2 regions of the Sediminibacillus dalangtanensis genome follow, and region 2 is predicted to be linked to the other one. Evidence: riboswitches for the same ligand, from Rfam matches in the RefSeq annotation. Region 2 holds a riboswitch; the other holds the start of a gene.

Region 1 (6,208 bases), 710 kb from region 2:
GCCTGTTTTTATTGAAGATGTTCCTTTTACGGCGATTCGTGTGGAATTGCCGAAGACCAATCTATTGATTGTTTCGAATGATACCGGATATATTATGTGCGGCGCTCTGGACGTCGATTTGTTAAGCGAAAAGTTGGCAGATCGAAAAGTGATAGCTGCCCGGGCAGTAGGAGTCAAGACAATTGACCAATTGCTTGACGCTCCATTGGAGAAAGTGACGAATGCATCCAGGGAAAAAGGCTGGCAAGTGGGGATGACCGGGAAGGAAGCTTTACTGAAAATTGCCGAACCGGCCGACTGAAAAAATTAGACAATTTCCTACAAATTTAGTTTGATTTCTCCTATAAATCCTCTATACTCTAAATAGAGGATTTTCTTGTTGTCTATACAAGGGATCAGCTGTTTCATTCAAAATGGTGCGGTTAGGAGATAGATATGAGAATTGCAGCAACCAAATCAATTGAACCCGGAACGAAGCTTGCCAAAGCAATATATAACGAAAACGGACAGATATTGATTCAAGAAGATGTAAGTCTGACACAACGCATGTTGAAAAGACTGCAAAAATATAACATAACCTATGTACATATCAAAGATTCCTTAACGGAGGATATCAACATTTCGACTCCGATTCCCGAAAAACTGCGAATGGAAGCTTATCAAACGATCAAGCATTCTTTTTCGGATTTTCAAAGCCAAGGCATCGGGAAAAATTCGTTTGTATTCGAAAAAACGGGGAAACAAATGGCTGATATGGTTGGAAGTCTTATGGATGAGATACAACAGGCGGACCAGGTGGTTTCCATTTTGTCAGATGTTTTTCTGACCGATAACTATGTGTTTTCTCATTCACTCAATGTGACAATCTATTCGCTGGCTTTGGCAACGGAGCTTGGAATGTCGCGTTCGAAGATGGAGGAAATCGGACTGGGGGCAATGCTTCATGACGTGGGCAAAATGTTTATTCCACAGGAAATTCTGCAAAAGCAAGGTAGCCTTTCTGAAATGGAATTTGAAATCATAAAAGGGCACACAGATATTGGCTTCGAATTTTTACGAAATAATCACAACATCCCTTTGCTTGCAGCACACTGCGCTTTTCAACATCACGAAAGACTGAATGGATCGGGGTATCCCCGCGGTCTTACGGAAAAAGACATCCATCCACACGCTAAATTGATCGGTATAGCGGACGTATTCGATGCCGTTACCAGCAACAGAGTATATCGTGATGCGATGCTTCCGCATGAAGGGCTGGAAGTATTATATGCTGGTGCTGGAGACTTGTTCGATCGTGAGTTGGTGGAGGCCTTCCGCCGGACAATCGCCGTTTATCCAACTGGATTGATGGTCGAACTCAGCGATGGAAGAGCCGGTATCGTGGCAAAACAAAATCAGCAGCTATGTGAACGCCCGGTGATTCGCATCTTGGAGGAAGACGGTCATGCTGTATCGGTTCCTTACGAAATAGATCTTGCGGAACATTTGAACCTGATGGTCACCTCCTGTTTTGCGACAGACTTGGCAAAAAGTTAATATAGTAAAAATTCTAACCTCCTGCTTAAAAGCATATGTTTTTTTGAGGGGGTATTTATATTGAAAAAAAATAGGAACTTCAAGAGCCATATGACACCGCCTCCGTTTCGTCATGTATTGGTGGTTACAATTGTCTTTTTTACGATATCCTCCTTTGTCAGTATTTTGATCATCAACCGCGGGCTTGAACCTACGCTGATGGATATTGCGGAAACAAGGGCCCGGCAATATGCCAGAATGGCGATTAACGAAGCAGTTAGCAAAAAAATCGCCGATGATTTGGAATACGATGAATTGATTCAGGAAAAGGTCGACAATGAAGGGAATGCCGTATCGGTAGGCTGGAATTCCGTTGTTACCAATCGAGTGGTACGGAATACGACCAATCGCGTGCAAAATTTTTTAAAACTCTTGGAAAAAGGACAGGTTCCTGATCCGGGAAGTACCCTTGATGTGGAATTGGAACCGGAAGAAAAGCCTTCAATCGAATCGGTCAAAGAAGAACCGACCTTAATACAAATCCCGGTCGGCCAGGCGCTAGGCATCCCTTTATTGGCAAATCTGGGACCTGATATTCCTGTCAATATAGAAGTGATTGGTGATGTCCAGTCGGAACCAATCATGGAGCGGGAAGAACTGGGGATCAATAATGTGTACTTCGCTTTGTATGTAGAAATGGAAGTAAGCCTGCGAGTGGTTGTTCCATTTCAAACCAAAACGACACAAATTAATTCAAAGATAAAGATCGATGATCGGGTAGTCAGCTTTGATGTACCATATTATTACAATGGAAATGGTGGCGGAGAATCGCCGCAACTCTCGATTCCAATGGAACCCTTGCAATAGAAGCCGGCCACTGGTACAATATACGAGGAATTGAATAGCGAGACCTTATCAGATCGGTGAGGTAGAGGTGCAGACAGGATCAGTATCCTTTTGGAGGATGATAACTGGGAAGATTGGTGAAAGGCCTGTTTGCCGAAGTATAAGGGAGTGTCAGCCCCTTATTACTGGTATTATGTCGAACAGGGATAATACTGTCATGTCTGGAAAGAATAGCATGAAGGGCTACTGATCGAAATGGAGGATAACAGAATTGCTTACAGAAGCAGTGATAGGTTATTTTCTATCACTGCTTTTTTCTGTTTAAAGACACATTTCTTGTTTGAAAGTAATTATATAACGCAAGGTGAAGTGGGATCACATCAGGCCGATTCCTTTATTGGCAATACCAATTGCCCAGATGCCTTCACTTACCTTGCGTATGACCAGACAGGTTTTCCTCATTTTTTCTTCAGCATGTCGATCCATTCATTTCCATCACCAAAAAGTAATGGAGGTACAACATGGAAGGAACAATTTATTCATTGATTCCTGCCCTGCTGATGCTTGTGCTTGTATTAGCCACAAGAAAAGTACTGCTGTCATTAGGGGCAGGTGTGTTAATCGGAGCTTTCATGCTTCATGATTTTTCATTGCCGCAAACCGCTGGAGAAATATGGCTTGTTTTCCGAACCATTTTTTATGCGGATGGCGCATTAAATACCGGGAATTTATATTTATTGATATTCTTGCTATTGTTAGGAATTGTCACAGCCTTTTTGACCGCTTCAGGTGGAAGCAGGGCCTTCGGAGAATGGGCAATCCGGAAAATAAAAACAAGAAAAGGTGCTCAGTTGATGCCTGCTGTACTTGGGGTCATCATTTTCATCGATGATTACTTCAACAGTCTGGCTGTCGGTCAAATCGCCCGTCCGTTGACAGATCGTCATCGAATTTCCCGTGCAAAGCTTGCTTATTTTATCGACTCTACTTCTGCTCCGATAACGGTAATCTCGCCGATTTCAAGTTGGGGAGCTTATATTATCGGTACGTTAGGCAGTATATTAGCAGCCAACGAAATGACGCAGTATGGTCCTCTGCAAGCATTTGTCGCAATGATCCCATTGAATATGTACGCCTTTGCGGCCCTTTTGCTGGTGTTCTTGACGGCATTGTTTAAGGTAGATATCGGATTGATGAAAACCCATGAAAACCGGGCGATAGAAACCGGAGAACTGACGGATCCTGAACGAGGAGAGGTAGCCGGCGACTTGGAGAAAAGTTTTGTAGATAATGAAAGAGGGGAAATTCACCATCTTATCATACCGATTCTTTTACTCGTTGTCGCTACGGTTGTATTCATGGTCGGAACTGGGGTAAATAACACGGAGGGACAAGCTGATGTGTTGGACGTTTTCGCTAATACAGACGTCAATCTTTCTCTGTTTTGGGGAGGAGTGATAGCAGCCGTAGGTGCAGCAGTACTGTACAGCATGCAGCACTCTCCGAAAACCGGTATTGGGATTGTTTGCTGGGAGGGTATCAAAGCGATGCTTCCAGCCATCTATATTTTAGTTTTGGCTTGGATGATCGGCTCGATTATAGATAGCCTGGCGACCGGCGAGTACTTGGCAGACCTCGTTCAGCAAGCATCCTTGAATACAGCTTTCCTTCCGTTTCTGATTTTTATTGTTGCTGGTTTCATGGCTCTGGCTACTGGGACATCGTGGGGAACATTTGGCATCATGCTTCCGATTGCAGCAGAAATTGCAGCATTGACTGATGTCGAACTCGTTCTTCCGGCAATGGCTGCAGTGTTGGCCGGATCCGTGTTCGGCGACCATTGTTCACCGATTTCCGATACATCGATTCTTTCTTCGACTGGTGCTGGCTCCAATCATATTGATCACGTCCTGACCCAGCTGCCCTATGCATTTATTGCGGCTATAGCATCGGTAATCGGGTATCTGGTTCTTGGGGTTACTGGCCAGACATGGATCGCGTTATTGCTTACCCTTGCACTTGTTTTGGTAACAGCAATTTATATTCACAACCAAAACAATCGAACAAGCGGTTCAAACAGATAAACGCTAAATGATACTGAAAAAAGCATAGTGAACAAAGTGAAAACCGAACGATAATTCGCAATCGTAAGCGTGCGAACTCGTTCGGTTTTCTTTTTTGAGAGAGGGTCATCGCTATCCTGCTATAGATCCACTTCTAACAAGTCTGGGTGATGAGCCCTCGTACTAATCTAAAGTTACCTCCTATGATTGGAATACTCTTCCAGTAAAAAAGATCTAGAACCATTCTCCTAAATCTTCCTTTGACATTCTGGTTTTGTCTAATATATAATACAAACATAAATATCTGAAAAAAATAAAAATTTAAAACATTCATTAATTATGGAAAGAGAATGTTTTTAAAAAAACAGGGGAGGTTCAAACATGGAGAATCGGTCACAATGGGGAACACGGTTAGGTTTCCTGCTGGCAGCCATGGGATCGGCTATTGGATTGGGGAATATTTGGCGATTTCCTTATACAGCGTATGAAAACGGAGGGGGCGCTTTTTTCCTTCCATATTTATTTGCACTGTTGACGGCCGGAATTCCACTTTTAATTTTGGAATACACCATTGGCCATAAGTTCCGGGGCTCTGCACCGCGCTCCTATAGGAAAATCAGTAAAGGCATGGAATGGATTGGCTGGTGGCAGGTAGTTGTTTCGTTTGTCATTTCTACTTATTATCCGGTTATCATTGCTTGGGCAATTATGTATGCTTATTTTTCTTTCGGACAACAATGGGGTGGAGATGCTACAGGATTTTTTGTTGGAGATTATTTGCAGCTAGGTGATCCGGGCAGTTTCGGTGCCATGGTACCGAGCGTATTATTGCCGTTAATCGCTGTGTGGGTTGTTGCTTTATTTTTCCTAGGCAGAGGGGTTAAAAAAGGTATAGAGGTGGCCAATAAAATCTTCATTCCGACATTGGCTGTTATCTTTTTGATCATCGTTATCAGAGCAGTGACTTTGGAAGGTGCGATGCAAGGACTGGATGCTTTCTTCAAACCAAATTGGTCGGCAATTGCCGATGGCCAGGTATGGGTTGCAGCCTATGGCCAAATTTTCTTTAGTTTGTCCATCGCGTTTGCAATCATGATCACATATGCTTCTTATTTACCGAAAAAGTCCGACATCACCAACAATGCGTTTATTACCGGTTTCGCCAACTCGTCTTTTGAATTATTGGCTGGTATCGGAGTATTTGCCGCATTAGGCTTTATGGCTGTCCAATCCGGACAGGAAGTTTCGGATGTAGCAACCGGAGGGGTTGGTCTTGCTTTTATGGTGTTTCCGGAAATCATCAGCCAAATGCCTGGAGCAGGATTTTTTGGATTTTTGTTCTTCGCGTCTCTTGTACTGGCGGGCCTATCTTCCTTGATTTCCATTTCGGAAACGTATATCGCTGGTATCCAGGAGAAATTCAATGTATCACGAGGCAAAGCCGTTTTATTTGGCGGAGGCCTTGCAGCGATTCTTTCGCTTGCCTTTGCGACGCAGAACGGATTGAATTTGCTTGATACCGTCGACCATTTCATCAATAACTATGGAGTAGCCCTTGCTGGTTTGTTCGAGGTAGTGGCCATTGCCTGGTTCGCAAAATCATTGAAAGATTTTCAAAACCATGCCAATTCTGTTTCCGATATCCCACTAGGGGCTTGGTGGAGAGTATGTCTCGGGATTATCACACCTGCCGTTTTAGGCTGGATGATGCTGCAGAATTTAAAAACAGAAGTTACAGAAGCTTATGAAGGATATCCGATTGATTTCTTGTTTAATTATGGATG
Region 2 (6,208 bases):
TATTCAACCTAATCCTAAGGGGGATTTACCATGAGCCAACTAGTGAGAGAAAATCTGATGGAACAATTATGGGATTTAACAACTTTGCACAAAGATGAAGTGTTGAAAATGACCGATGAAGAAGTCGAGTACTATCACTGGCTCTATCTTGAAGAATCCGTTTACGATCTTATGTAAGAATAAATAGTTGATATAGTATCCTGAGCAGCCTGCGATTATCCGCCGGCTGCTTTTTGACTGTTTGTGGATCATTATTGGCTGAAACAGCCACGTCCAGCTCCAGCGCCTACCCCCTCGAGGTCTTAAGCCCACCCTTTGTGTGGCAAAAAGCGCCACGCCGAGGTTGGGCAGGCCCAAACGATGTGGGCCATGCAGGCGTTGCCACAGGACGTGGCGGCTCTAGCCTGTACTCTTTTAAACAGGCGCTTGCGCTTTTTTCCTTCCCGGTATTTTTGGTATCATGAGCTAACGCGTTAAAATTGAAAAGTTAAAAGGGGTGCTGGAATGAAAATATTAGTAGATGCAGACGCTTGTCCCGTAAAAGAAATAACGATAAAGACCGCTAAAAAGTATTCCGTTCCTGTAACTCTCGTTAAAAGCTTTTCCCACTTCTCTTCTCGTGATGAACAAAGCGGTGCGGAAAGCATTTATGTCGATACCGGTGCAGATTCCGTAGACTACCGAATTATGCAATTGGCTAATAAAAATGACATTATCATCACACAAGACTACGGACTGGCATCCCTGGCTTTAGGTAAAGGATGTATTGTCCTTCACCATAAAGGCTTTCCATATCACCTATCCACTATAGATGAAATGCTGGTTATGCGCCATGCTAATGCGAAAGCCCGAAGAAGCGGGAAGCGGACAAAAGGGCCGAAGCCACTAACTGCAGAAGATAGGGAAAAGTATCAAGCTTTGCTGGATACAGTTTTAAGCGAGCATACGTCCGGTAGTTCTTCGTGAATCTTTAATCAAGAGATCAAAATAGGTGTTTATCCATTTCACTTTCCGCTTTGAACCATATGCTGAATATGTAAAGGAGTAGACGGATTGCTCACAAACAAAAGCGGAGAGGAGAAAAAATATGCAACATTATTTACCTGTTCATCAATATAACGATCAGTATGATCAATACATTCATCCCCATTCAGTTCAAGAAAATGAAATGTTAGAGAGGAATTTTGCCTTTGGACCACTTGGAGCAGGATTGGTTGGATTCGGACTAGGTTATTTAGGCGGTGAACTTTTCGGAAATCCTGCAATCGGTTATCCTCGTCCGGGACCATATGGTTATCCTGGTGGTCCGTGGTATGGTGGATATGGCTATCCAGGAGCCGGGCGTCCTCCTTATTATGGCAGACCTCCTTATTTCGGTTATCCACGTCTTTAGTCAAAAAAAGATCTTTCTTAATTGCTTAGCATTGCAAACCAGAAAAAATTTTGCTATATTTTAGATACAATTTTATTTGCTTTACTTCAAATTATTTTTGGAGTGAGGATAGAGGTGCAAAAACCAATAGTACGCTGTCGTAGGATGATGAGGTCTGTTGATGGCAGCCGAAAGGGGAATTTGCCGAAGTGGGTGGAAACTCATCGTTTCGCATCACTGGTTCTGTATTCAATAAATACAGGGCTGTCATATAACCTTTAGTTATATGGAGGGCTATCTCACGCATCAGAAAGATGTCATAGTGATGCAGCAGCGAAGCCCTCGTTGCTGTTTTTTTGTGTGATATTTTAAACGTCATTCAAAACTGCTTTGTCTCTAGTGGGATACTCTCTATTCACCAAGAGGGCTTCTGGTCCTGTTTTTAAAATTATGAATAGAGGTGTAGAAAAATGGATTTTGGGCGTATTTTGACAGCAATGGTTACACCATTTGATCAGAACGGTGACATTGATTATCAAAAAACAGAGATACTGATCAACTATTTAATCGCAAATGGTACCGAAGGATTAGTTGTTGCAGGAACGACTGGTGAGTCACCAACCCTAACGAAAGATGAAAAATTGAATTTGCTGCGATTTACGGTGCAAACAGTAAACAAGCGTGTGCCTGTCATTGCCGGAACAGGGTCAAATAATACCCGTGATTCCATCGATTTTACTCGAGCGGCCGAAGCTGCCGGAGTTGATGCTTCGATGTTGGTGACTCCATATTACAACAAACCGAACCAAGAAGGAATGTATCAACATTTTCGATCCATCGCCCGGGCGGTTAAACTGCCTATCATGCTTTATAATATCCCTGGCAGAAGTGCAGCAGGGATGACGCCCGAGACGATCATAAAGCTTTCGGAGGAAGAAAATATTGTCGCTGTTAAGGAATCTGGTGGAAATTTAGATGATATGACTTCTATCATTAGTGGTACAAAAGACAGTTTTCACTTATATAGTGGTGATGACGGGCTTACACTTCCTGTTTTGTCGATTGGTGGAAAAGGGGTAGTATCCGTCGCCTCCCATATCTTTGGAAATGAAATGAAAGAGATGGCAGATAGCTTTTTCAATGGCGACCATCAAAGAGCTGCTACTCTTCATCAATGCCTGCTTCCAATGATGAAATCATTATTCATGGCTCCAAGTCCTGCACCTGTTAAAGCTGCTTTATCTTACGTAGGGATTGATGCAGGTTCTGTACGTCTGCCTTTGGTTCCTTTAGGTGAGAATGAGAAGCAATTATTGTTCCAACAGCTTTATTATTATGTCGGTGACCAAGCAGCCAATGCATAAGTAAGATTCAAAAATAACCCTTGTCATTTCTTAGAACAAGGGTTATTTTGCTTCCGGTGCCAGCGAGGATTTTGTTTGATTAATGCGTTTGGAATAAAATTGCTCGATTATCGTTTCATCCGAGTGTGGGAAGGCTTTTCCTCTAACCATTTGACAACCGTTGATACAACCTCCAGTTAAAATGATTAAATCCTCTTTTTCCGCCAGTTTTAAAGCTGCAATAACTCCTTCTTTTCGTGAGTGTGTACATGTAATATGTGTTCGCTTCGTTTTTGAAAAACCAGACAGCACGCTTGCGACAATCTCTTCTGGTTTCCTGTACCCGGGATGATCAACGGAAATGATGTACACATCTGCCTGTCCATCGGCAGCTTCTCCCATTCTCGCCATTTTCTTTTCATCCCGGATACCTACTCCTGTCACCATTAGAATTAGTTTACGGTAGTTTAGTTTCTTAACTTCCGATAAGAGTTTCCGCAGAGCTTCTGGGGTATGTGCATAATCCAGCAATACGCTACTGTTACCTGGTATTTCCACTAGCTGGAATCTGCCTTTCGGGCCTTGGATTTTCGGTAATGCCTCCAGGATTTTTTTGCCGGTGACACCCATGTGGAGAGCAGCACAAACAGCAGCCAGTAAATTAGAGATGTTATACTCACCGATTACCGGTGTATGGACGAGAGAAGATACTCCTTCGATGGACAGTAAAAAAGCCGACCCTTCCCTTTTTATTCTGATATTGGAAGCAAAAACATCCGCGTCTGGATGACCGTCTATGCTATATGTTAGCAAAGGACCGTGGTACAAATCGAGGATGTCCTTTGCCATTCCCTCGTCATCCAGGTTTACTACAGCTTTTTCTGTCTGTTTAAACAATTTGAGCTTTGCCCTTTTATAATTTTCGAAGGTTTTATGAAATTCCAAATGTTCACTGGATATATTGGTATGGATACCTATATGGAATGAAATGCCCTCTACCCTTTTTTGTTCGATCGCTATTGAAGATACTTCCATCGCAGCTGCCTGTTCCTTCCTTTGAAGGAATTGGTGAAAAATATAATGGAGATCCGGTGCTTCAGGTGTTGTAGGCGTTGTTGGTTGGAAGGGAAAAGGACCTCCAGAAGTCATTGTGCCAATTGTACCAATGGAACCCGTCGGTACGCCAATTTGATTTAGCAATGAATAGATATAAGCAACTACCGTTGTTTTTCCATTGGTCCCTGTAACACCGATAGTTGTAAGCTTTTTATATGCTTGCTGATAAAATAATATCGAAAGACGGGCCATCGCTTCCCTGGCGTCTTTCACTACTACGAAGGTTCGATCTGGATAGTTGGCCGCCAGTTTTGAAAGCATTGATTCATTACTGCCAATGATGACAGAAGCCCCTTTTTTAATGGCATCTTCTATAAAGACATGCCCATCTTGCTGCTCTCCCTGGATACAAAAGAACGCTACATTTTCTTCAACCTTCCGTGAATCGTACTGCAGGGAATTTATTTGAACTAAAATCGGACCGTAGACTTTTTCAACAGTTAGTGCATTCTCGTTGGAAAAGTTAATATTCATGTTTCACAACCCTTATTAGAAATGGAGTGGTTTACAAGTTATTTGCTTCTTACGATTCCCGATACAAAGACTGATTACTCTTTTGTTCATGAAGAAATCTCCTAACTTAAATGCCTTTAGACCAGTACCCTTTTCCCCTCTTCCAGACATTACATCTTTGGAATATAGCAGGATGACCATTTCATTCGTTCACTTTCATGCTACCTTCATAAAAAGATATCGTACCTTAAAAAGCCTTACGCCATTCTCGACCGATTTCCAAATCAACCTGAAATATACAAATTTTTGTAATAATTGCTAAATAACACGAAAGATAAACCGATAGAAGATATGAGTGTCCAATTAAATCTCTATTTATTAAAAATTTTAAGGAGGCGGAATGATGAGGAAAGTTTTAAACATCACTTTGACAGCTTTATTATTTATCCCTTTGTTCATAGGAACTGAAAAAGCTTCTGCAGCTTCGCCGTCGGGTCAAGTAGTAAACACCCCAACAGAATTATCAAAAAAAGAAGCGTTTAAGCAACATGTACTAGAAAACCTCAAAGACGATTATCCAAATGCACAATTTCTTGATAAAAACACCAGAGAAGATGAACTATATCAGAAACAAGAGATGATATCGGGAGTTAATATTACTGCTTCAGCCCCTCCTCTTACTTCACTTGAGGTATATGCGGCTATATCATCTAACTATCCAGAGTATGAATACTTTAGTTCAAACCAATTATCTTCCGTTCAAGATCATGGAGGAGAAGAATTATACATTGTAACTGCCGAACTTGGATACGGTTTCCAAAGAAATGCTGCATTCAATGGGAGACAATTATCGGAAATAGATAGAGAAAACATTGATTTGGAAGGTGACTCTATTGTAGATGGCTGGTTTATTTGGTGGGATGCAAGCGGCAATGAAAATGGTTTATTCACTTACGAAAACACTTCAACCAATTCACCTTGGAACACCATGTTTGATAGAATGAACATTAAGTAATACATTTCGAAAGGTGATGAAAAATGATTGTAGGTACCGTAGCTCCTGGACAAGGATATTCTTTATATTCACATGCTACAACTAGTAGAAAAACTGAAATAACCAAAACAACTTATCGCGAAGATTCTTCGGCTAATAACCAGGATTTTCGTTTAAAAAAAAGTAATCCTTCAAGTGTGTGGGCAGAACTCGCAACAAAATATGATGTTCGGAATGCCACCTTCGACGAAATCAACTCCATTTCGAAAGCTTTATATGATAATGGAGAGATTTCCTTAAAAGATGTAGCTATTTTAACTTTTGATCAAAAAAAAGCTACAGATTATTTAAAACAAAAAGTACCAGGTTTAACTTCCGAGGAATTTTCGATGTACCAACATTCTGTGAGCAGCGAAGGAACTAGAGACTGGATCGCGGAAATGGAAGCAAGAGCCCAAAAAGATTTTGAGTATGGTAACTTGATCGGTTTTCAAAACAGCAAGAAAGTTCTTAACATCCTTCAAAAATTGGATTCTATGTAAACGATAAGGATAGAGACTGGGCACTCTTTAACATAGAGTAAAGCCATTCGAGCGACATGCAACCCGCAGGGGGCTTTACTCTATTCTTATACGATTTTAGATTCTGTCTCTGGCCTATTGTACTCCTAAGACTCCTCGATGTTCAAAGTTGCTACTAAAATACTCTTAACGAGCTCCTGTCCTTTTGATGGCTAAATTCTTTTGTTGGTTCGTCGTTACATCGAAATCTTGTTGAAATGGATTTCTTCTTTATGGTGTTGCTACTCAGTCTCAAATTCATGGAGATCACGAACAAACGAACATACCCGGTTGTCCTTGTTTTTCAGGACAAGCTATTGAAAATTATCCTTTATTGCCTTTTCCAACAACTGGAGGCAGCGTTCAAGCT

Evidence for each region. Region 2 has a riboswitch for lysine ahead of dapA (4-hydroxy-tetrahydrodipicolinate synthase). Riboswitches for the same ligand answer to the same signal wherever they lie in the genome.
Region 1: another riboswitch for lysine. It lies ahead of ERJ70_RS13510 (Na+/H+ antiporter NhaC family protein); the one in region 2 lies ahead of dapA (4-hydroxy-tetrahydrodipicolinate synthase).

What each region holds. Positions count from the first base shown of each region.
Region 1 covers NZ_CP046956.1:2,685,702-2,691,909, reverse strand. The annotation lists gene ERJ70_RS13525 (YunC family protein) at 1-301, shown strand, start outside; gene ERJ70_RS13520 (HD-GYP domain-containing protein) at 436-1,536, shown strand; gene yunB (sporulation protein YunB) at 1,597-2,382, shown strand; lysine riboswitch at 2,437-2,615, shown strand; gene ERJ70_RS13510 (Na+/H+ antiporter NhaC family protein) at 2,883-4,445, shown strand; gene ERJ70_RS13505 (sodium-dependent transporter) at 4,806-6,208, shown strand, end outside.
Region 2 covers NZ_CP046956.1:1,976,507-1,982,714, reverse strand. The annotation lists gene ERJ70_RS09920 (BH0509 family protein) at 31-177, shown strand; gene ERJ70_RS09915 (YaiI/YqxD family protein) at 505-966, shown strand; gene ERJ70_RS09910 (hypothetical protein) at 1,088-1,393, shown strand; lysine riboswitch at 1,495-1,677, shown strand; gene dapA (4-hydroxy-tetrahydrodipicolinate synthase) at 1,843-2,736, shown strand; gene ERJ70_RS09900 (UDP-N-acetylmuramoyl-L-alanyl-D-glutamate--2,6-diaminopimelate ligase) at 2,779-4,305, opposite strand; gene ERJ70_RS09895 (DUF4879 domain-containing protein) at 4,685-5,299, shown strand; gene ERJ70_RS09890 (hypothetical protein) at 5,323-5,820, shown strand; gene ERJ70_RS09885 (helix-turn-helix transcriptional regulator) at 6,153-6,208, opposite strand, start outside.